3 regions of the Nocardioides secundeburneus genome follow, and region 1 is predicted to be linked to each of the others. Evidence: predicted binding sites of a transcription regulator. Region 1 holds the regulator's gene; each other region holds the start of a gene.
What was found. Region 1 encodes LexA, which represses DNA repair genes until DNA is damaged. Its sites were predicted from a motif close to TCGAACANNTGTTCGA; they were not measured.
Positions count from the first base shown of each region.

Region 1 (7,563 bases):
GTCGAGGTCGAGCACCGAGAAGCCGTGGTCGTCGAAGTTGAGGTACTTGATGTGGCGGTTGTTGGCCAGGATCGTCGCCTCGACGGCGGTGCTGGTCGTGTGGGCGGGCGTGCCGGTGATGTCCTTGAGGTTGTTCGAGGTCACCGACGTGCACACGAACTCGACGGCGCCCGCGCCGCTGAGCGGGTAGGTGCCGACGTCGTAGGGCACCTCGGCCGCCCAGCCGGAGTGGATGTCGCCGGTGACGAACAAAGCGTTCTGCACGTGGTGGTCCCTGATGTGAGCGAGGATCCGCTGCCGGTCGGCGGTGTAGCCGTCCCACTGGTCGACGTTGTAGGGCAGGCCGTCGTCGGGCAGCAGGCCGGTGACGTCGTTGATCGGGCCGATCAGGTCGGCGGGCAGCTGCGCGAACGTGACCGGCGAGATCATCACCGGGTTGCCGATCACCTTCCAGAACGCCTGCGGGCGGGTCAACGACTCCTTCAGCCAGCGCAGCTGGGCCGCACTGGTGATGGTGCGGCGGGGGTCGCTGACCCCGGCGTCGGCGGACGGGACGGGGGAGGGGAGCGCGGTCTCGACCGGTGCCGAGCGGTAGCTGCGCAGGTCGAGCATGCTGATCTCGGCCAGCCGTCCGAAGGTCAGGCGCCGGTAGAGGCGCGTGCCGTCTCCGAGACGGGCGCTGCCGCTCATGCGCACCGGCATCCACTCGTCGTAGGCGCGGTGGGCGCGGGCGCGACGGCGGTGGTAGTCGCCCTCGTCGGCCTGGTGGTTCTCAGCTCCGCCCTGCCACTGGTCGTTGGTGACCTCGTGGTCGTCCCACGTGACGATCCACGGGTACTTGGCGTGCAGGGCCTGCAGGTCGGGGTCGGTCTTGTACTGCGCGTGCCGTCGCCGGTAGTCGGAGAGGGAGACCATCTCGTGCCGCGGGTCGTGCGTGCGGATGTCGCGGTCGGTGCTGCCGTAGCCGTACTCGCCGGGGCCGTACTCGTAGAGGTAGTCGCCGAGGTGCAGGACGGCGTGCAGGTCGTCGCGCCGGGCGAGCCCGCGGTAGGCGGCGAACCAGCCGGCCTGCCAGTTGGTGCACGAGACCACCCCGAACCGCAGGTTGCGCGGGCGGGCGCCGGCGGCCGGTGCGGTGCGGAACCGGCCCGTCCGGCTGTGGGTGCCCCGGAAGCCGAAGCGGTAGTAGTACCACCGGGCCGGCTTCAGGCCGGCGACGTCGACCTTCACCGTGTGGTCGCGGGCGGCGCTGGTGACGACGGCGCCGCGGCGCTGGATGCGGCGGAAGTCCCGGCGCGTCGAGACCTCCCAGGTCACCGTCACCTGCGGGCCCCGGCCCGACCCCGGCCGGGCCGCCGCGGTCGGGGTCACGCGCGTCCAGATCACCACCTGGCGCGGCATCGGGTCGCCCGAGGCGACGCCGTGCGCGAAGTAGCGGCGTCCGGCCCGTCGGCGCGGGGACTCGGAGTCGTCGGCGGCGGCGCCGAGCGTGCCGGCCCCGCCGGCGAAAGTGGTCAGGGCGGCGCCGGCGGAGCCGGTCGCGATCACGGTGCGACGGCGCACCGGGAGCTCGGAGGTCACGCCGGGTCCAACGACGATCCCCGGCCGGGGGTACGGCCCCGACGCTCTGGTCGCCGGACGTTCACCTCCTCGTCGCGGACGGCGCCGACACGCCGTTCGAACACATGTTTGATCTCGGCCCTCTTTGGTGGGACAGTGCGGTCATGCCTCGCAGCCGCACGTCCGACGACTCCGCGAACCGCTCGGCGACCAAGGTGCACGAGCTTCCCGACGCTCCCGCCGACGCCACCGGGCTCACCCCGCGCCAGCAGCGCGTGCTGTCCACCATCAAGGACAGCATCGAGCAGCGCGGCTACCCGCCGAGCATGCGCGAGATCGGCGAGGCCGTCGGCCTCACCAGCACCTCGAGCGTCGCCCACCAGCTGCGGGTGCTCGAGCAGAAGGGCTTCCTCAAGCGCGACCCCAACCGGCCGCGGGCGCTCGAGGTCTTCCTGCCCGAGGTCATGGCCGCCCGGCGCTCGATCGGCTCGGCCGACGAGACCAGCTACGACGAGACCGGCATCGGCGACGTCGCCGTCCCCCCGGTCAACGTCCCGCTCCTGGGCCGGATCGCCGCCGGCGGACCCATCCTGGCCGAGGAGAACCTCGAGTCGGTGTTCCCGCTGCCGCAGCAGCTGGTCGGCGACGGCGCCCTGTTCCTCCTCGAGGTCTCCGGCGAGTCGATGATCGATGCCGCCATCTGCGACGGCGACTACGTCGTCGTCCGGCAGGAGCAGACGGCCGACAATGGCACCATCGTGGCCGCGATGATCGACGGCGAGGCCACGGTCAAGACCCTGCAGCGCAAGGACGGCAAGGTCTGGCTCCTGCCGCACAACCCGGCCTTCGAGCCCATCGACGGCACCCACGCCACCATCGTCGGCGTCGTCACGGCGGTGCTGCGCAAGCTCTAGGGCTCGATCAGCGCGGCGTCGAGCCCGGCGCGGTCCGGCGGCGACCCTGCTTCTCGAACAGGGCCATCGCCGGTGCGGCGAGCGAGGGCGCCAGGCTCGAGCCACGCATCAACCCGCCCCGCCAGGCCGGCACGGTGCGCAGCACGCGACGCGAGCCGAGCAGGCCGACGACGGCGTCCGCGATGTCCTCGGTGCCCAGCAGGCGTCCGCCCGACTGCACGAGGTGCCGTCCGCGGCCGTCGGCCATCGCCTCGACCATCGCGGTCGCGACGCCGTCGGGCAGCACCGCGTGCACGCCCACCCCCGACGGCGCCTCCAGCGCCGTCGACGAGGTGATCGAGACGACCGCGGCCTTGGTCGCGGCGTAGACTGACAGCCCGGGCACCGGGCCGAGGCCCGACAGCGACGCCACGTTGACCACCTGGCCGCCGCGCCCGGTCGCCTCGAACGCATCGAGCGCGGTCCGCATGCCCCACAGCACGCCGAGCACGTTGATCTCCACCAGCCCGCGCACCTGGTCGTCGGAGAGGTCGACCAGGTCGCCGTCGAAGCCGACGCCGGCGTTGTTCACCCACACGCCCAGCGGCGCGAGACCGGACGCCGCCGCGGCGACCTCGCGGTGCGCCGCCGGGTCGCGCACGTCCTGGACGACGCCGGTCGCGCCGATCTCCGAGGCCGTGGCCGCCACCGCGGCCGCGTCGACGTCGGTGACCACCACCCGGTGTCCGGTGGCCACGAGGCGCTCGGCGACGGCACGTCCGATGCCGCGCGCGGCGCCGGTGACGACGGCGCTGGTGGGCACGGACACGGTGGCGCTGCGGGACCCCATGCGGGCATGCTGCCGCACCGGGCCCGGCCGCGGGCGTAACCGTCGTCACAGTGCGGCGTTAGCCAGGCATGCGCCGTCCCGTTGCCGCGATCGCGACCAGCCTCCTGCTGCCGCTGCTGGTCGCCGTGCCCACCTCGCCCGCACCGGCGGCCCCCGCCGCCATCTCCGGCACCCCCGCCGCCGACCGGGCCGAGCCGGGCACCGCCGCGAAGCCGAAGCCACGCCGGCCGCGCTACGAGGCCCGCATCCGGTGGACGAAGCACGGCATCCCGCACATCACCGCGACGAACGTCGCCTCACTCGGCTTCGGCAGCGGCTACGCCGCGACCGAGGCCTCGGCCTGCACGTTGTTCGACACGATCGTCACCGGTCGCGGGCTCCGATCGCGGTGGTTCGGCCCGGGTGGCCGCTACGACGACCACGTGTCGATGAACGGCACCAACCTGCAGGTCGACACGCTCGTCACCGACCTGCGCAACCGGCGCGTCGTCGAGCGGCTGCTGGCGAGCGGGGCCGGCCCCGGTCGTGAGCCGCGTGCGCTGGTGCGCGGCTACGTCGCCGGCATCAACCGGTGGCTGCGCACCCGCAGGATCACCGACCCGGCGTGCCGAGGGGCGGGCTACCTGCGGCCCGACGTCACCACCCTCGACCTCTGGTACGGCGTCTACCTCGCGAACCTGCTCGCCTCGACCGGCGTGTTCGTCAAGGAGATCGCCGACGCCGACCCGCCGTCGCTCACCGAGCCCGGCCTGCCCGAGCTGCCGCTGCGGGCCTCGCAGGTCGACCGCGACGCGCTGCTGACGGCGCTCGGCAAGGACCCCGCCAGCCCGTTCGGCTCCAACGCCACGGCCGTCGGCGGAGCCGAGACCTCGACCCGGCGCGGCATGCTGCTCGGCAACCCGCACTTCCCGTGGCAGGGCCGCTACCGCTTCACCCAGCAGCACCTGACCATCCCGGGCCGCTACGACGTCGCCGGCGCCTCGCTCATCGGCTCGCCCGCCGTCAACATCGGCTGGAACTCCTCGGTCGCCTGGAGCCACACGGTCTCGACGGCCTACCGCTTCACGCCCTACGAGTACCGGCTGCTCGGCAGCCCGACCACCTACCTCACCGACGGCGGCCCGCGGCAGCTCGAGCACCGGTTCGTGACGATCAAGGTGAAGCGGCCCGACGGCTCCGTCGGCACCGTGCGGGAGGACCTCTGGCGCACCGACCAGGGCTACGTCGTCGACTCCCCGGCCACGCTGATGCCGTGGGGCGTGCTGAGCGTCTGGGCCATCCGCGACGCCAACGCCGAGCACCTGCGCACCATCGACACTTTCTGGGAGATGGGCAAGGCCTTGAGCGTCCGTGACCTCCTGCGCCGTCAGGACCGGGGCGGCGGCATGCCCTGGGTCAACACCACCGCCGCCGACCGGGCGGGCGACGTCCTCTACGCCGACCACTCCGTCGTCCCGCACGTGACCAACGCGATGAAGCGGCGGTGCCTGACGCCGGTCGGGCTCGTGCTCGACCAGGTCGCCGGACTGCCCGGTCTCGACGGCACCACCGCGTCCACGAGCTGCGCCTGGGGCCGCGACGCCGACGCGCAGCGTCCCGGCATCCTCGGGCCCCGCAACCTGCCCTCGACCGTGCGCCGCGACTGGGTGATGAACGCCAACGACTCGTACTGGCTGCCCAACCCGGCCCAGAGGCTCGAGGGTTTCTCGACGATCCTCGGCTGCGAGCGGTGCCAGCGCACGATGCGCACGCGCATGGTCAGCCAGTACGTCGTCGACCAGCTGAGGGGTGCTCGCCGGGAGACGCCGGCGTCCCTCGCCTCGCACCAGTACGCCAACCGGGTCCGCGCGGCCGAGGTGATGCGCGTCGGTGGCGACCTCGACCGGCTCTGCGCCGCCACGGGGGAGACCGAGGCCTGTGCCGTGCTGAGGCGGTGGGACGGTCGATCGGACACCACGTCCGTTGGAACCCACATCTTCGAGGAGTTCGTGAGCCGCGCCCCCGAGGACGCACTCTGGCGGGTGCCGTTCGACGCCGCCGACCCGCTCGGCACGCCGCGTGACCTCGACGAGACCAACCCCTCCGTCGTCGCCGCGATGCGCGCGGCCATCAGCTCCTTGCGCTCGCGCGGGGTCGCCTTCGACGCACCGTGGGGCTCGCTGCAGGTCGCGGGCGACCGTGGCGCCCCCGCCGTCCCGCTGGGCGGCGGGCTCGGCGACGCGGCCGGCAACGCCAACGCGCTCGCGTCCCGGACGCCGGTGCAGAACCGTCGGCGGTTCCGCCCGATCACCTACGGCTCGTCGCACATCCAGTCGATCGCGTTCGTGGGCCGGCGCGAGGTCTCGGCGCGCACCATCCTCACCTACAGCCAGGTCGAGAACCCCCGCTCGCGCTGGTCGTCCGACCAGACCCGGATGTTCGGCCGGGAGCAGTGGGTCAGCTTCCCCTGGACGGCGACGCAGGTCCGGCGCCAGCTCGTGCGGACCCAGCGCGTGCGCGGCTGAGGCCGGCGCGGTACCGGCGTGCGCGCCCGTCGGCCCCACCCCCCGGCGTGAACCGGAGGGCCGGGACCGGTTGCTAGACAGGGAGGACAGTCACTCCAGGAGGTCCTGCCATGTCGAAGCTCACCCTCGGTCTCGCCTTCGCGGCGGGCTACGTCGTCGGCGCCAAGGCCGGCCGCGAGCGCTACGAGCAGATCCGCAAGAGCGCCGCCAAGGTCGCGGAGAACCCGCGGGTCCAGTCCGCCACCGACGCCGCCAAGGAGAAGGCCGGTGAGGTCGCCGCCGTCGCCGCCGACGTCGCCCGGGAGAAGGCCGGCGAGGCCGTCGAGGCGGTCAAGGAGAAGGTGTCGAGCCAGCCCGAGCAGCCGGGTGGCCCCCTCAGCACCGCGCCCTGAGCGACCGCTCAGGCGGTCGGGCGGACGACGAGCACGACCCAGCCGTCACCCTCGCGGTGCAGCTCGACGGTGATGTCGGCCGGTGTGCCGTTGCCGGTCACGGCCACCGTCACGTCGGCGGTGTCGTCGACCACGGCCGCGCTGAGCACCCGGATGTCGGTGAAGACCGCTCCCGCGGGCCGGCCGGCCAGGCACGCGGCGAGGGGCGAGGGCACCACGGCGTCGGTGGCGACCAGGTCGCGGACCGGCGAGCAGTCGTCGTCGGCCACCGCTTGGATGACCGCGCGCGCGACGACGTCGGGCCCGATCGGCTCGGTGGTCGGCGCCGACGACGCGGACGACGCCGTCGACGAGGGGGGCCCGCCGTCGCGATCTGCGTCGTCGTCACCGCCGCCGACGAGCAGCGCGACCGTCGTGGCGACCAGCAGCACGGCGAGGCCGGCGAGCGCGACCGCCCGCCACCGACCGAACCACTGCCGACTCACGGGACACATCCTTGCGGGTCGGGCCGCGAGGATCGCGACCGACTCTCGGCGCGGGCGGAGGAACCCGGAGCCGCGGAGCGGCGTCAGCGTGCCGCGAGCTCGGAGAACGTCCACACGATGCGTGCGTGGAAGGTCTGCCCGGGCCGGAGCGTGGCGTCGGTCCAGTCGGGGTCGCCGACGTGGTGGGGACTGTCGGGGAAGAGCTGGGGCTCGAGCGCGACGCCGGCCCCACGACCGAGGCCCGGGGGACCGGACCCGTCGAACGTGCCGGCGGTGAAGACCTGGAGCCCGGGCTGGTCGGAGGCCACCGTCAGCCGCGTGCGGGTGGCCGGGCAGTCGAGCACGGCCACGTCGCGCAGTCCCGTGCCGTCGACGACGAAGTTGTGGTCGAGGTCGCGCAGCTCGCCGAGCCCGCGAGGCGTGCGGAGGTCGTACGCCGTGCCGGCGACCGGCTCGAGGCGTCCGGTGGGGATGCCGTCGGCGTCGGCGGGGGTGTAGCTCGCGGCGGGCACGGTGAGCAGGTGGTCGTCGATCGTCTCCCCGTCGCCGAGGTTGGCGTAGCCGTGATGGGTCATCGCGACGACGGTGGGGGCGTCGGTCGTCGCCTCGTAGGTGATGGCGAGTGCGTGCTCGCTCACCGCGACGTGCGCGGTCGCGACGACCTCGCCGGGGAAGCCGCGGTCGCCGTCCGGGCTGACCAGGCGGAGCGAGGCCGAGTGCGGGTCGTGGTGGACGACGACCCACTCCTGCTGGTCGAAGCCGTCCGGGCCGGCGTGCAGGCTGTGGCCGTGGTCGTGCGCCGCGACGACGACCTCGCGGCCGTCGAGCTCGAACCGGCCGCCGGCGATCCGGTTGGCGTAGCGGCCGATGGTGGCCCCG
Region 1 covers NZ_JBDUUE010000009.1:34,637-42,199, forward strand. Annotated here, with positions in the region: gene ABFT23_RS21680 (alkaline phosphatase D family protein) at 1-1,581, opposite strand, end outside; gene lexA (transcriptional repressor LexA) at 1,725-2,474, shown strand; gene ABFT23_RS21690 (SDR family oxidoreductase) at 2,482-3,303, opposite strand; gene ABFT23_RS21695 (penicillin acylase family protein) at 3,372-5,807, shown strand; gene ABFT23_RS21700 (hypothetical protein) at 5,918-6,199, shown strand; gene ABFT23_RS21705 (hypothetical protein) at 6,208-6,684, opposite strand; gene ABFT23_RS21710 (aldose epimerase family protein) at 6,768-7,563, opposite strand, start outside.

Region 2 (7,563 bases), on a different contig from region 1:
GCCCGACGACCGGTGTGACGAGCCGGACGAACCCGTGCTCGAGCTGGTCGTGCTGGTCACCGAGGGCGGCGTGGTCGAGGCGTCAGCGGCGGCGTGGGCGCCGACCAGCCCGACGACGCCGAGGGTGGCGGTGAGGGCACCGGCGACGAGTCCGGCCCGCCAGCGGGCGACCCGTCGGACCTGGGTGTCGGGTGAGGTGGACATCGGCGGCTCCTGAGGTGTGCTCCGGTGATGGTCCCGACGCTCCTCGTGGCGGCTGTGAGGTTGCTGTGCGCCGGTCACGAGCCGGCTGGGAGGTAATCACCGTGCGCCGGGCGGTGGTCGTGGCGGACAATGACCCCTCGTGGGACACGTGGACGTGAGTGGAGTGCGGTACGAGCTGCCCGACGGGAGGGTGCTGCTCGACGACGTCTCGTTCCGGGTGGGCGAGGGAGCCAAGGTCGCCCTGGTCGGTGCCAACGGCGCAGGCAAGACGACCCTGCTGCGCATCGTGACCGGCGACCTCGTGCCGCACGCGGGCGCCGTCACGCGTACCGGCGGGCTCGGGGTGATGCGGCAGGACGTCAAGGCCGGCCTCGGCGACGACGCCACCGTCGCAGACCTGCTGCTGAGCGTCAGCCCGGCGCGCGTCCGCGACGCGCACGCCCAGGTCGAGGCGTGCGAGCTCGCCCTCATGGAGTCCGACGACGAGAAGGCCCAGATGCGCTACGCCGAGGCGTTGCACGACTACGCCGACGCCGGCGGCTACGACCTCGAGGTCACCTGGGACGTGTGCACCACGAAGGCCCTCGCGGTCTCCTACGACCGCGCCAAGTATCGCGAGCTGCGCACCCTGAGCGGCGGTGAGCAGAAGCGGCTGGTGCTCGAGTACCTGCTGGCCGGCCCCGACGAGGTGCTGCTGCTCGACGAGCCCGACAACTACCTCGACGTGCCGGGCAAGGTGTGGCTCGAGGGCCGCATCCGCGCCTCCGACAAGACGATCCTCTACATCAGCCACGACCGCGAGCTGCTCGACAACACCGCGACCCGCGTCGTCACCGTCGAGCTGGGTGCGGGCGGCGGCGGCAACCTGGTCTGGACCCACCCGGGCGGCTTCGCCAGCTACCACGAGGCCCGCAAGGACCGCTTCGCGCGCTTCGAGGAGATGCGCCGTCGCTGGGACGAGGAGCACGCCAAGATCAAGGCGCTCGTGCTGCGCCTCAAGGTCAAGTCGGAGTACAACGACGGCATGTCCAGCCAATATCGGGCTGCGCAGACCCGGTTGCGCAAGTTCGAGGAGGCCGGCCCCCCGACCGAGCAGCCCCGCGAGCAGCAGGTCTCGATGCGCCTCAAGGGCGGGCGCACGGGCAAGCGCGCCGTCGTGTGCACCGACCTCGAGCTCTCTGCCGGTGGACAGGACCTGATGCGGCCCTTCGACCTCGAGGTCTGGTACGGCGAGCGCGTCGCCGTCCTCGGCTCGAACGGCTCCGGCAAGTCGCACTTCCTGCGCCTGCTCGCCGCCGGGGGCAGCGACCCCGACGTCGAGCACCAGCCGGTCGGCGACGTCGAGATCGAGCCCGTCGTCCACCGCGGGAAGGCCAAGCTCGGGGCGCGCGTGCGGCCCGGTTGGTTCGTGCAGACCCACGAGCACCCGGAGCTGGTCGGGCGCACGCTGGTCGAGATTCTGCACCGCGGCGACGGCGACCCCAACGGACTGGGCCGTACGGGCATGGGCCGCGAGCAGGCGGCCCGGGTGCTCGACCGCTACGAGCTCAGCGCCCAGGCCGAGCAGCGCTTCGAGTCGCTGAGCGGCGGTCAGCAGGCGCGCTTCCAGATCCTGCTGCTCGAGCTCAGCGGCGCCACGCTGCTGCTGCTCGACGAGCCGACCGACAACCTCGACGTCCAGAGCGCCGAGGCGCTCGAGGAGGGTCTCGAGGCCTTCGAGGGCACGGTGCTCGCCGTCACTCACGACCGGTGGTTCGCCCGCGGCTTTGACCGGTTCCTGGTCTACGGTGCCGACGGCGAGGTCTACGAGTCCGACGGACCCGTCTGGGACGAGGGACGGGTGGCGCGCGCCCGATGACCGGCTCGCGGCTCGACGTCCGGGTGCTCGACGTCTTCGACGACGACCTCCTCGCCCGCTGGCACGCGGTCTACGCCGGCGCGCGCGAGGACGCCGTCGGCGTCGAGGAGGCGCAGGTCTTCGACCTGCCCGAGACGACGGTGCAGTGGCGCGAGCCGACCTCCGACCGGGCCCGGACGGCGCTCGTCGGGTTCGTCGACGACGAGGTCGTGGCCGCGGGTGTCGTCTCGCTGCCCCTGCTGGACAACCTGTCCGCCGGATACGTCGAGGTGGCCGTCGCGCCGGCGCACCAGCGGCGCGGGCACGGCAGCACGATGCTCGCGGCCTGCGAGGAGCGCGCGACCCGCGCGGGCCGGACGATCCTCGACTCCGAGGGCTGGTGGCGCTACGAGCACGGCACCTCCGGCCTCGACGCCGGTGGCGCGGCGTGCGTGCGCTTCGCCGAACGGCACGGCTACCGGCTCGGCCTGAGCGACGTCCAACGCTGGCTCGACGTGCCGGTCGACGACGCCCTGCTCGACCGGCTCGCGGCCTCGGCGGCTCCGCACCACGAGGCCTACGAGCTCCGGTCGTGGGTCGGGCCGGTGGCCGACGACCTCGCGCCGTCGTGGGCCGAGCTCGACGGCAGCCTGATGACCGAGGCCCCGGTCGGCGACATCGAGCGCGAGGCCATGGCCGCCGACGTCGCCCGGATGCGCGAGGAGGAGGCGAGCATCGCCAAGCAGGACCGCTGGACCTACCACTCCGTCGCTCTCGCGGACGGCGTCGTCGTCGCCTACACGCTCATCGTGCAGGGCAACCGCAGCCGGACCGCCTACCAGTGGGGCACCCTCGTGCACCGCGACCACCGCGGCCACCGCCTCGGGCTGGCACTCAAGGTCGCCAACCAGCGGCTGCTGCAGCGCGAGCGCCCGGACGCCACGCGGGTCGCGACCTGGAACGCCGAGGTGAACGACCACATGATCGCGGTCAACGACGCGCTCGGGTACCGGCCGGTCTCGCGGATGGGGGAGTTCCAGAAGAGGGTGTGAGTGGTTGGTCTCGACCTTGTTGCTCGCCGTCTTGATGCTTCATGTGTGGGGCTGGGTTGGCCGCGCGCGGTAGCACGCCGCGTCTCGGCGTCAAGGACCAATCCCTACGGTGAGCCGTCACACGGTTTCGGGGATTGGTCCTTGACCCCGAGCCTCGTGCGGCGTGCTGGTCCGGCGCGTGCGGTGGCGCCTCCGCAGGCTCCGGCGCACCGCCCGCCAAAGCGCGGCCAGGGGAGGGAGCTGGCTTCGGTTCGTGATCGAGATTGACTCGAACATGCGTTCGAATCCGTGGTATCATGGCCTACGGCCACCGCGACCCGCACCAGCAGCGATCCGCTGCTGCACGCGGTGCGTGGGCGTCGGGTCGCTGAGGCTGACGCACAGGTCGAGACGCTGAAGTCGGTGCTGGCGTGGGCTGAGCGGAACGAGGCCACGTCGGACGAGGTCGTCGTGCTGTTGCAGTCGGCGGAGCGGCCGTTGCACCTGGCCGGTCCGGGGGCGCCGGCGGTGCCGGAGTACGCCGCACTCGACCTCGCCCTGTCACTCGGGATGTCGACCGACGCCGGCCTGACCTACCTCGGTCGGGCACTCGAGCTGTGTCACCGGCTCCCGCGCTTGTACTTGCGGGTGGTCAAGCACGAGGTCGCGCTGTGGCGGGCGTTCAAGATCGCGGATGCGACCATGTCGCTGTCCGAGACCGCGGCGTGGCACGTCGACAAGGCCATCACACCCGTGGCGGAGCGGTCCTCGTTCGCTCAGCTCGACCGGACCGTCGACGCCGCCCGCGCCGAGCACGACCCCGCCGACGCCGAAGCCCGACGCCTCGCCGCACTGGAAGGCCGGCGGGTGAACGTCTACCTCGCCGGTGCGACCACCGACGGAACCGTCGATGTCGTCGCCACGCTCGACACCGCTGATGCGATCGACCTCGAACACGCGCTGCGCGATGGCGCCCAGGCCTTGGCCGACCTCGGGTCGACCGAGACGTTGGACGTGCGGCGTTCGCAGGCCCTGGGGGAGATGGCCCGCCACCAGTTGTCGTTGGACCTCGACACCAGCGGCACGGGTCGTGGGGTGACTATCTACGCCCACCTCGACGCGGTCGACCCTGACCTGCCCGGGTTGCTCGACAACACCCAGACCCCGCTCCTCGTCCAGCAGGTCCGTGAATGGTGTCAGGCGGCCGGCACGAACGTCACGGTGAAGCCGGTGATCGACCTCGCCGAACCCGCCGAGACCCCGGCCTACCGACCCAGCGACGCGATCCGCGAACGCGTCACGCTCCGCGACCGGTGCTGCGTCTTCCCCGACTGCAGCCGGCGTCGGGTCGACCTCGACCACATCGTCCCGTTCGAGTCCGGCGGCGTCACCGCGACCTGGAACCTCGCCCTGCTCTGCCGCAGGCACCATCGAGCGAAGACCCACGGCCACTGGTCCTACCGCATGGTCGAACTCGGCCTCTACGCCTGGACCTCACCGACCGGCATCGAGAAGACCGTCGACCGCAGGCCACCACCCGGCACCCACGCCCGACGACATCCCTGACCGCCCCGACCAGCCCCGCGCACGACGTGAGCGGGGCTACCGGCACGCCCGAGGGTGCGCTCAGAGGTGGTCGGGCACGATCAGCGCGTCGGGGTCGGCGCGGGGCGGGACGCACTCCAGTGCCAGCTTCACGAGGGCGACCCGTGCCTTGAGCACGACCTTGCCGCGCAGCCCGCCGAGGTCGGCCGCGCCGGTCTCGAGGACGGCGGCCTCGATCTCGGCGTCGGTGAACGTCGGGCGGGTGCCCGGCTCGACCGCGACGTCGGGCAGCGCGACGAACGTCGGCAGCACCTGGGTGCCGAGGCCGTCGAGGAGCACGTAGCGCTGGTGCTGGGTGAGCGCCGTCCAGGCCTCGTCGGCGGTGCGGCGGCCCTTGCGGACGTCCTTGTCCTTCGCGGCCAGGACCTGCTGGGCAGCGCCCTGGAGGGCCAACGTCATCTCGCGCTCGGTGAATCGCACGGGGTCCAGTCTCCCAACCCGTCGAGAACCTCCCGGACCGGGCCGTCGTCGTGCCGGCGGACACGACGGCCGACGGCCACCGGTCGCAGGACCGGTGGCCGTCGGTGTGCGCCCTCCCAGACGCTGGACCTCACTCGGGGGAGGCCCGTCCGACGGTGGCTACGAGGTGGAGCCGCCGTCGGAGTCGAGGGTGAGCTGGACGGTGCTCTGGCGACCGTCGCGCTCGTAGGTGATGGTGACCTTGTCGCCGGGGCGGTAGGACCGCACCGTGGCCACCAGGGAGTCGGAACCGGTGATGAGGGTGTCGTCGACCTTGGTGATGACGTCGCCGTCGCGCAGGCCGGCCTGGCCGGCGGCCGAGTCGGTGCCCACCTGCGAGATCTGGGCGCCGTCGACGACGAGGGCGCCGTTGCTGTTCGCGACGTTCTGCACCGAGACCCCGATGCGGGCGTGCGTGGGCGTCTCACCGTTCTTCATCTGCTGCACGATCGGCATCACCTCGTCGATGGGGATCGCGAAGCCGAGGCCGATCGAGCCGGCCTCGCCGCTGCCGTTCGACGTCGACTGGATCGAGGAGTTGATGCCGATGACGTGACCGTCGAGGTCGACGAGGGGGCCGCCGGAGTTGCCGGGGTTGATCGCCGCGTCGGTCTGGATCGCCGGGTACACCGTGGCGTTGCCCTGGCTGTCGGAGCCGACGCCGACCGGACGGTTGAGCGCGCTCACGATGCCGGAGGTGACGGTGGCGTCGAGGCCGAACGGCGAGCCGATCGCCACGACCTCCTCGCCGACGTCGACCGCGCTGGAGTCACCGATGGTGGCCGGGGTCAGGCCGCTGACGCCCTCGGCCTGGACGAGCGCGGTGTCGGTGAGCGGGTCGGTGCCGACGATCTTGGCCTGGGCGTGGCTGCCGTCGGAGAACGAGGCGGTGATCATGCCGCCCTCGCCCGCGACCTCGACCACGTGATTGTTGGTGAGGATCAGGCCGTCGGAGCTCAGGATGATGCCCGAGCCCGACCCCGCCTCCTGGCTGCCGGCGACGTCGAGCTTGACGACGGACGGCAGCACCTCGGCGGCGACCTGCTCGACGCTGCCGTCGGCGGCCGGGGTGCCGGTCGAGTCCTTGACCACCTGGCTCGTGGTCACGGCCTGCCCGGGGCCACCGCCCGAGGCGGAGTCCCCGCCGTTCATGGCGTCGTAGGCGGCGGCGCCGCCCAGTCCGGCGCCACCTCCCACGACCAGGGCCGCGGCGACGACGGCGGCCGCGAAGCCCTTGCGTCCCCGGCGCGGCGGCATCGCGTGCGACGGCGCGTGCGACGGCGGGGGCGGCACGGGCATCGCCTGGGTGAACTGTCCCGGCGGCGGCGGGGCGTCGCGGTAGTCCTGGTAGTCCTGGAAGGACCGGAAGTTCGGGTACTGCGAGTCCTGCGGGTCCTGGCGCGGCTGGTCCGGCGGCGGCGGGAGGGGCGTGTCGTTCATGTCAACGACATTGCTCGCCGGTCCTATGACGTTGCTGAGACTTGGCTAGCAGGGTGAGAAGAACGCGACGGTCGGTCGTGACCTGCGTCACGCCCCGTCGGGCAGGTGCCACCGGGTGAACGGCGTCGTCCGGTCGCCGCACAGGACGCCGACGAGCACCGGCGCCACCCCCGGGGTGCGGGTCAGAGGGCGCGCGAGGTGGTCGCGCGGCCAGGCGACCGGGTGCAGGTCGCTCTGGAACGCCGGCATCATCAGCCGCGTCGTCCACTGGTACCAGCGCACGTGCGCGGCCCGCCGGCGCGCGTACGTGGCCAGCGCACGAGGCAGGTCGGCGTCACCGGCGAGCGCGTGCCCGAGCGTCCACGCGTCGGCGAGCGCGAGCGACGTCCCGACCCCCAGCTGGGGGCTCATCGCGTGGGCACTGTCGCCGACGAGCACCGCGCCGCACCGGCCCTCGACGCGGAAGGGCGAGCGGACGACGACGTCGCGGTAGGACGCCGGCAGCAGCTCGGTCACGCGGTCGAGCAACCCGGTGTGCGGGCCGGCGTAGGGCGCGGCGACGGCGCGCCAGGCGTCGAGGTCGCCGGCGCGGACCTGCAGGTCGCGGGTGTGGACCGACCAGAAGAGCGAGGCGGACGAACGGCCGGTCGGCAGCACCCCGAGGTAGGTGCTGGTGTCGGCACCGAGGCCCTGGAAGAGCGTGTCGGTCGACGAGCCGTCGGGGTCCTCCACGACCGCCCACAGGGCGCCGTAGGCGTAGGGCCGGTCGCGGCTCGTCACGTTCATGCTGCGTCGGACGGCGGAGCGGCTGCCGTCGGCGCCGACGACGAGGTCGAAGGAGCCGAGGTCGCCGTGGGCCGTCTCGACCGCGATGCCGGACGGCGTGGGCCGCACCCCGGTCACGGGCACCCCGAGCCGTAGTGGCACGCCGCGCCGGCGCACCTCGGAGAGCAGCAGGGCGAACAGGTCGCCGCGCCGGACGCCGAG
Region 2 covers NZ_JBDUUE010000007.1:199,249-206,811, forward strand. Annotated here, with positions in the region: gene ABFT23_RS19670 (hypothetical protein) at 1-204, opposite strand, end outside; gene ABFT23_RS19675 (ABC-F family ATP-binding cassette domain-containing protein) at 344-2,062, shown strand; gene ABFT23_RS19680 (GNAT family N-acetyltransferase) at 2,059-3,093, shown strand; gene ABFT23_RS19685 (HNH endonuclease signature motif containing protein) at 3,382-4,638, shown strand; gene ABFT23_RS19690 (hypothetical protein) at 4,699-5,097, opposite strand; gene ABFT23_RS19695 (S1C family serine protease) at 5,257-6,576, opposite strand; gene ABFT23_RS19700 (FAD-dependent oxidoreductase) at 6,664-7,563, opposite strand, start outside.
Region 2: the regulator LexA is predicted to act here: its motif matches at 3,362-3,377, upstream of ABFT23_RS19685 (HNH endonuclease signature motif containing protein).

Region 3 (7,563 bases), on a different contig from region 1:
CGTGCGCCGTCGGCGGGCTGGCCGGCGTGGCGCCCGGCGACGTCGTCGTCCCCGACCAGCTGGTCGACCGCACCCGCCGCCGCATCGACTCCTTCGTCGAGACCGGCGCCTGCCACCTGCCGTTCGCCGACCCCTACTGCGCCGGGGTCGGGGCGGCCCTGGCCGGTGCCGACGCCGACGTCCGGTCGGGCGGCACCATGGTGGTGGTCGAGGGGCCGCGGTTCTCCACCCGCGCCGAGTCGCGCTCCTACGTCGACCAGGGCTTCCACCTCATCAACATGACCGGCGCCCCCGAGGCCGCGCTCGCACGCGAGATGCGCCAGTGCTACGCCTCGGTCGCGCTCGTCACCGACATGGACGCCGGCGCCGAGGCCGGTGAGGGCGTCGGCCAGGAGGAGGTCTTCGCCCTCTTCCGGGCGAACCTCGAGCGTCTGACGACGCTGCTGACGCGGGCCATCGAGGCCTTGCCCGACCCCACGGGGTGCTCCTGCTCGACCTGGGCCGACGACGTCGAGCTCACCTACGACGTCCCGGGCTGAGACGTCGCCACGACGCCGTGCCCGACGGCGGCGTCACCGGGTCGTAATGACTTCGGGCGACACGGGCGGCCCGGCGAGCCTAGGTTGGCAGGACCATGCGCCACCGTGACCTCCTCCCGCCCCGTGCCGCTCGGCGCGACCGCGTCGACCACCCGGTCGTCGAGCGACCCTTCTCGACCGTGTTCTCCTACGCCCTCCAGGGGCGCCCCTGCACCGTCCTCGGCCTCGGCGACACGGTCGAGCCCCTGCCGGTCGAGGCGTGGCGGCGGGCCGCGGACGAGCACGACGACGCCATCCTCGACCACTGCCAGGGCCCGACCCTCGACATCGGCTGCGGCCCGGGTCGCATGACGGCGGCGCTAGCCGGCCGCGGCACCGTCGCCCTCGGCATCGACGTCGTCGACGAGGCCGTCGGGCAGGCGATCGGCCGCGGCGCCACCGCCCTGCGGCGCGACGTCTTCGACGTCCTGCCGGGGGAGGGCCGCTGGGCCACGGCCCTGCTCGCCGACGGCAACGTCGGCATCGGCGGCGACCCCGTCGCGCTGCTGCGCCGGGTGGGCGAGATCGTCGACCCGCGGGGCAGGGCCGTCGTCGAGGTGCGGGGCCCGGGCGTCGCGGCGCGCACGTCGTGGGTCCGCATCGAGTCCGCCGGTCTCCGCTCGCGGCCGTTCCGCTGGGCCGTCGTCGGCATCGACCACGTCGCGGGGGTCGCCTCGCGCGCCGGGTGGCGGGTCGTCGAACGGGCCTGCCACGGCGGCCGCTGGTGCGTCGTCCTGGAGGCGGCGCTGTGAGGATCGTCGACCGCCTGCCCGCTCCCAGCGACCTCCCCGGGCCGACGCCCGAGTCGTTCACCTCGCGGCTGCGCAGCCCGGCCGTCGCGGCCCGGATCGGGCTCTGGCTCGGCATCAGCTTCGCCGTCTGCTTCGTCACCGGCCTGCTGAGCCACTACGCCCAGAACCCCACCCAGCCGATCCCGTTCCCGTCGAGCCCGTCGTGGGGCTACCGCGTCACCCAGGGCCTGCACGTCGTCACCGGGACGGCGTCGGTGCCCCTGCTGATCGTCAAGCTCTGGACGGTGTACCCGAAGCTGTTCGAGCGGCCGCCCTCGCTCCGGCTCCGGGTGCTCGTGCTCACCACGCTCGAGCGGGTCTCGATCGCGGTCCTGGTGGCGGCGTCGATCTTCATGCTCGTGAGCGGCCTGACGAACACGGCGTCCTGGTACGTCTGGAAGTTCGGCTTCCGGCCGGCCCACTACGGGGTCGCGTTCGTGACCATCGGCGCGCTCGTCGTGCACGTCGCGGTCAAGCTCCCCGTCATCCGTGAGGCGCTCGGCGCCCCGGTCGACGCGCGGCACTCCCACGACCGCGACACCGCGGTCGAGCAGGGCGTCATGTCGCGTCGAGCGCTGCTGCGCACCACCTGGCTGGCGGCCGGCACCGCCGTCGTGCTCACCGCCGGGCAGACCGTGCCGTGGCTCCGCCAGGTCTCGGTGTTCGGCATCCGTTCCGGCAACGGCCCTCAGGGCATCCCGGTCAACCGCAGCGCCGAGGCGGCCGGGGTGCTCGAGAGCGCACGCAGCGAGGCGTGGCGCCTGACGGTCACCCACGGCGACCGCACGGTCGAGCTCAGCCGGCCCGACCTGCTCGCGATGCCGCAGCGCACCGAGACCCTGCCGATCGCCTGCGTCGAGGGCTGGAGCGCCAACGGCACCTGGACCGGCGTGCGGCTCAGCGACGTGCTCGCCCTCGTCGGCGCCTCTCCCGACAGCGACGTCACCGTGTCGTCGTTCCAGGAGAACGGCCCGTACTACACGGTCAACACGCTGCAGAAGACCTTCGTCGCCGACGACCGCACCCTGCTGGCGCTCGACCTGGGCGGTGAGCCGCTCGACCTCGACCACGGCTACCCGTGCCGGCTCATCGCGCCCAACCGTCCCGGCGTGCTGCAGACGAAGTGGCTCGGCAGCGTGGAGGTGCAGGCATGAGCGCCGAGACACCGCAGCCGGGGCGTGGCGGCCTGGTCACGCGCCTGCTGCTCGGCGCCGTCGGCGTGGTCGTCGGGGTCTACGGCGCCTGGCTCGTGCTCTCGCGCCAGGACTCGCGCCAGCTGGGCAGCCTGGCGCGCTACCTGGTCGGCGGCATCGTGCTCAACGACGTCGTGATCGCCACGGTCGCGCTCCTCGCCGGCGTGGCGGTGGTGCGCCTGCTGCCGCGGGCCGCCCGAGCCCCCGTGGTCGTCGGCGGGGTCGTCCTCGCGTCCACGACCCTGCTGGCCGTGCCGGTGCTGCTCTCCTACGGACGCAAGCCCGACAACCCGACCCTGCTCGACCGCGACTTCGTCGGGGGCTGGTGGGTCTTCGCCGGCGTCGTCGTGGTCGCCACGGCGGTGGCGGTCGTCGTCCGGCTGCGGCGGGCGCGCGCCGCAGCGGCCGGGAGCGAGACCTGATGGCGCGGGTGCTGGTCGTCGACGACGACGTCACCGTGCGCGAGGTGGTCGTGTCCTACCTGCGCGCCGCCGGGCACGACGTCGACGAGGCCGGCGACGGAGCGGCCGGGCTCGACGCGATGCGCCGCGCACCGGCCGACCTCGTCGTCCTCGACCTGATGATGCCGCGGCTCGACGGCCGCGAGACGTGCCGACGCCTGCGGGCCTCGGGCGACGTGCCGGTGATCATGCTCTCCGCGCTCGCCGGGGAGGAGGCCCGGGTCGACGGGCTCGAGCTCGGTGCCGACGACTACGTCACCAAGCCCTTCAGCCCGCGCGAGCTCGTCCTGCGCGTCGAGGCGCTCCTGCGTCGCTCCCGCCGCGGCGACGTGCTGCCCGACGTCGTCGGCGACGGCGACCTCGTCGTCGACGGCGGCCGCCGCGAGGCGACGCGCGACGGCGTCCGGCTCGCCCTGACCGGGCGTGAGTTCGACCTGCTCCGCCACTTCCTGGCCCATCCCGGCGTCGCCTTCACGCGCGACGACCTGCTCCAGCAGGTCTGGGGTTGGACCGTCGGCGACCACTCGACGGTCACCGTGCACGTGCGCCGGCTGCGCGAGAAGGTCGAGCCCGACCCCGCGTTGCCTCGCCGCCTGGTGACCGTGTGGGGCGTCGGCTACCGGTGGGACGCCGTGACGGGGCAGCGGTGAACGACGTCACCGAGATCCTCCTGGTGGCCGCCGCCGCGGCGACCGTCGTCGGCGCCGCCGGTCTCGGCGCCGGCTACCTCCTGCGCCGCCGGTCGATGCGCTGGCAGCTCGGCCTCGTCGCCGTCGTCGCGGTCGGCTCCGTGCTGGCCGGGGTGCTCGCCGTGTCGGAGCGGATGCTGATCTCCGAGCACGACCTCGGCGTCGTCACGCTCGTCACCGTCGGCGCCGCCGTGATCGCCCTGGTGGTGGCGATGGCGCTGGCCGCGGCCCTCGGGCGCTTCTCCGCCGCGCTGCGGGCCGACGTCCGGCGGGTGGCGGCGGGTGACCCCTCGGCCCCGGACGAGCCCGTGCCGGCATCGTCGCGGGGCCCCGCGGAGTTCCGGGCGCTGGCCGCCGAGCTCGACGACATGCAGGCCAGGCTCGCCGAGTCGCGGGCCCGCGAGGCCCGTGTCGAGAGCGCGCGGCGCGAGCTGGTGGCCTGGGTCTCCCACGACCTCCGCACCCCCCTCGCCGGCCTGCGCGCCATGGTCGAGGCCCTCGAGGACGGCGTCGCGCCCGAGCCCGAGCGCTACCACCACGAGGTCCGCCTGCAGGTCGAGCGCATGTCGCGCATGGTCGACGACCTCTTCGAGCTCTCCCGCATCCACGCCGGCGTCCTGCCGCTGGCCCCCGAGCCGCTGCCGCTCGACGACCTGGTCAGCGGTGCGATCGCCGAGTCGATCTCCGTCGCCCGCTCCCGCGGGGTGACCCTCGGTGGCCGGGTCGAGCCCGGACTCGTCGTGCGGGCCGACCCGGCCGGGCTGACCCGCGTGCTCGGCAACCTCGTCTCGAACGCCGTGCGCCACACGCCCGAGGGCGGCGCCGTGGAGGTCGTCGGCAGTGCGACGCACAGTGCGGTCGAGCTGAGCGTGACCGACGCCTGCGGCGGCATCGCCCAGGACGACCTCGCACGCGTCTTCGACGTCGCCTGGACCGGCTCGGCGGCCCGGACGCCCGAGCCCGGGGGCGACGTCCGGGCGGGCCTCGGCCTGGCGATCGTGAAGGGCATCGTCGAGGCCCACCAGGGCCAGGTGTCGGTGCAAAACCTGGACTCGGCACCCCGCCCGGGCTGCCGGTTCCTGGTGCGCCTGCCGGTGTGAGGGCGCGGCTCGACGCGACGACCGGCGTGTCGGGTGGCTTCGAACACGTGTTCGGCCTAGCGTGGGTGTCGTTGCTCGGCCCGCCTCCGCGGCGGGTCGTCCACAGGGCTCGGGTCGGTCCGGGCGGTTGTGTCGGTGGTCGCCCCTAGCGTCTCCGGCAGACGACGACCTCACATCCCGATCACACGACGTAAGGACACACATCATGGCTGGTGGAGACCGCGACAAGTCCCTCGACGCGGCACTGCTCAACATCGAGAAGCAGTTCGGCAAGGGCTCGGTGATGCGCCTCGGCGACGAGACGCGCGCCCCTCTCGAGATCATCCCGACCGGGTCGATCGCGCTCGACGTGGCGCTCGGCCTCGGCGGCCTGCCCCGCGGGCGCGTCGTCGAGATCTACGGCCCGGAGTCCTCCGGAAAGACGACGGTCGCCCTGCACGCGGTGGCCAACGCCCAGGCCCGTGGCGGCATCGTCGCCTTCATCGACGCCGAGCACGCGCTCGACCCCGACTACGCCAAGGCCCTCGGCGTCGACACCGACGCCCTGCTGGTCTCCCAGCCCGACTCCGGTGAGCAGGCGCTCGAGATCGCCGACATGCTCATCCGCTCCGGTGCGCTCGACCTCATCGTCATCGACTCCGTCGCCGCGCTCGTGCCCCGCGCCGAGATCGAGGGCGAGATGGGCGACAGCCACGTCGGCCTGCAGGCCCGCCTGATGAGCCAGGCGCTGCGCAAGATGACCGGTGCCCTCAACAACTCCGGCACCACGGCCATCTTCATCAACCAGCTGCGCGAGAAGATCGGCGTCATGTTCGGCTCGCCCGAGACCACCACCGGTGGTCGCGCGCTGAAGTTCTACTCCTCGGTCCGCCTCGACGTGCGGCGCATCGAGACCCTCAAGGACGGCACCGACATGGTCGGCAACCGCACCCGGGTCAAGGTCGTCAAGAACAAGGTCGCGCCGCCGTTCAAGCAGGCCGAGTTCGACATCATGTACGGCAAGGGCATCAGTCGCGAGGGTGGCCTGATCGACGTCGGCGTCGAGGCGGGCCTCGTCCGCAAGGCCGGTGCCTGGTACACCTACGAGGGCGACCAGCTCGGTCAGGGCAAGGAGAACGCCCGCACGTTCCTCAAGGACAACCCCGACCTGGCCAACGAGCTGGAGAAGAAGATCCTCGAGAAGCTCGGCGTCGGCCCGAGCGTCGCCGAGCCGGCCGACGAGCTGTCCGACGCCCCGATCGGTGTCGACGACTTCTGAGCCCGGTTCGGGGTCCGGTCCCGGTTGGCGCGGCGACGTCGGTGACGGCGTCGCCGCGTGGACCCGTGGTCGCGAGGGTGGTCGAGGCGCCCGGAGCGCCGGCGGCCAGCAGCGAGAGCGACGCGGGCGCCGTCCCGCAGCCGACAGCCCGCCGGACCCCCGCGACGTCGACGCCGACCCCGAGGCGGTCGCCCGCAAGATCCTGCTCGACCAGCTGACCGGGCGCGCCCGGTCTCGTCAGGAGCTCGCCGACAAGCTGGCCGCCAAGAACGTGCCCGACGACGTCGCGACAGACCTGCTCGACCGGTTCACCGACGTGGGTCTCGTCGACGACGAGGCGTTCGCCCGGATGTGGATCGCCGGGCGTCAGTCCGCCAAGGGCCTGGCGCGGCGCGCGTTGGCGCAGGAGCTGCGACGCAAGGGCATCGACGACGCGGTGGCGCGCGAGGCGCTCGACGAGGTCGACCCCGCCGACGAGGAGGAGGCCGCCCGCTCCCTCGTGCGAAGGAAGCTGCGCACGCTGTCGCGGGTCGACGACACCACCGCCACCCGGCGCCTGGTCGGCATGCTCGCCCGCAAGGGCTACGGCTCGGGCCTGGCCTACGCGGTCGTGCGCGATGAGCTGGCGTCGTCCGGGCGCGAGGCACCCGAGCCCGACTGAGGGCACCCCGCCACGTCAGGCACGGTTCGGGCTTCCCCACGGTCCCTGCGGAGCGGCACACTGCCAGGCGTGGCTACGGAGCGTGAGGTCCTCACCTGGCAGATGTTCGGCTCCGCGGTCGACCACCTGGCCCATCGGGTCGTCGACGACGGGTTCGAGCCCGACATCGTGCTCTCGGTCGCTCGTGGCGGCCTGGCGCTCGGCATGGGGCTCGGCTACGCGCTCGACGTGAAGAACGTCTTCACGGTCAACGTCGAGTTCTACACCGGCATCGACGAGCGCCTCGAGGTGCCGATCATGCTCCCGCCGGTGCCGCACGCCGTCGACCTCGCCGGGCTCAACGTGCTGATCGCCGACGACATCGCCGACACCGGTCTCACGCTGCGCCACGTCCAGCAGTTCTGCGAGGGCCACGTCGCCGACGTCCGCACGGCGGTGGTCTTCGAGAAGTCGCGCTCGGCGGTCAAGCCCGACTACGTCTGGAAGGCCACCGAGGCGTGGGTCGACTTCCCGTGGTCCGACCGCGAGCCGCTGCGCAAGCGCGCTTCGACCGGCTGAGGCTCCGCCGGTGTCGGAGGTCAGGGTCGCGGTGGGCGACGACGTCCGCACGACGACGACGGCGCCGGGGGAGTCGTGGTACGCCGCGGCGTGCCGGCTGGCACCCGGGGGACCCGACCCGGTGGCTGTCGACCTGTCGGGCGAGGCCAAGCAGTTCTGCGTCGACGGCGACACCGTCGCGACGGTGCGCGCCATGACCCGTGGCGACCTGCCCGACGTCGTCGCGTGGCGATCGGCCGCCCACGTCGCGCGCTGGTGGTTCGGCGACGGCCCA
Region 3 covers NZ_JBDUUE010000006.1:151,298-158,860, reverse strand. Annotated here, with positions in the region: gene ABFT23_RS17130 (S-methyl-5'-thioadenosine phosphorylase) at 1-539, shown strand, start outside; gene ABFT23_RS17125 (methyltransferase domain-containing protein) at 635-1,330, shown strand; gene ABFT23_RS17120 (molybdopterin-dependent oxidoreductase) at 1,327-2,523, shown strand; gene ABFT23_RS17115 (hypothetical protein) at 2,520-2,984, shown strand; gene ABFT23_RS17110 (response regulator transcription factor) at 2,984-3,673, shown strand; gene ABFT23_RS17105 (sensor histidine kinase) at 3,670-4,812, shown strand; gene recA (recombinase RecA) at 5,018-6,070, shown strand; gene ABFT23_RS17095 (regulatory protein RecX) at 6,054-6,731, shown strand; gene ABFT23_RS17090 (phosphoribosyltransferase) at 6,801-7,289, shown strand; gene ABFT23_RS17085 (GNAT family N-acetyltransferase) at 7,300-7,563, shown strand, end outside.
Region 3: the regulator LexA is predicted to act here: its motif matches at 4,852-4,867, upstream of recA (recombinase RecA).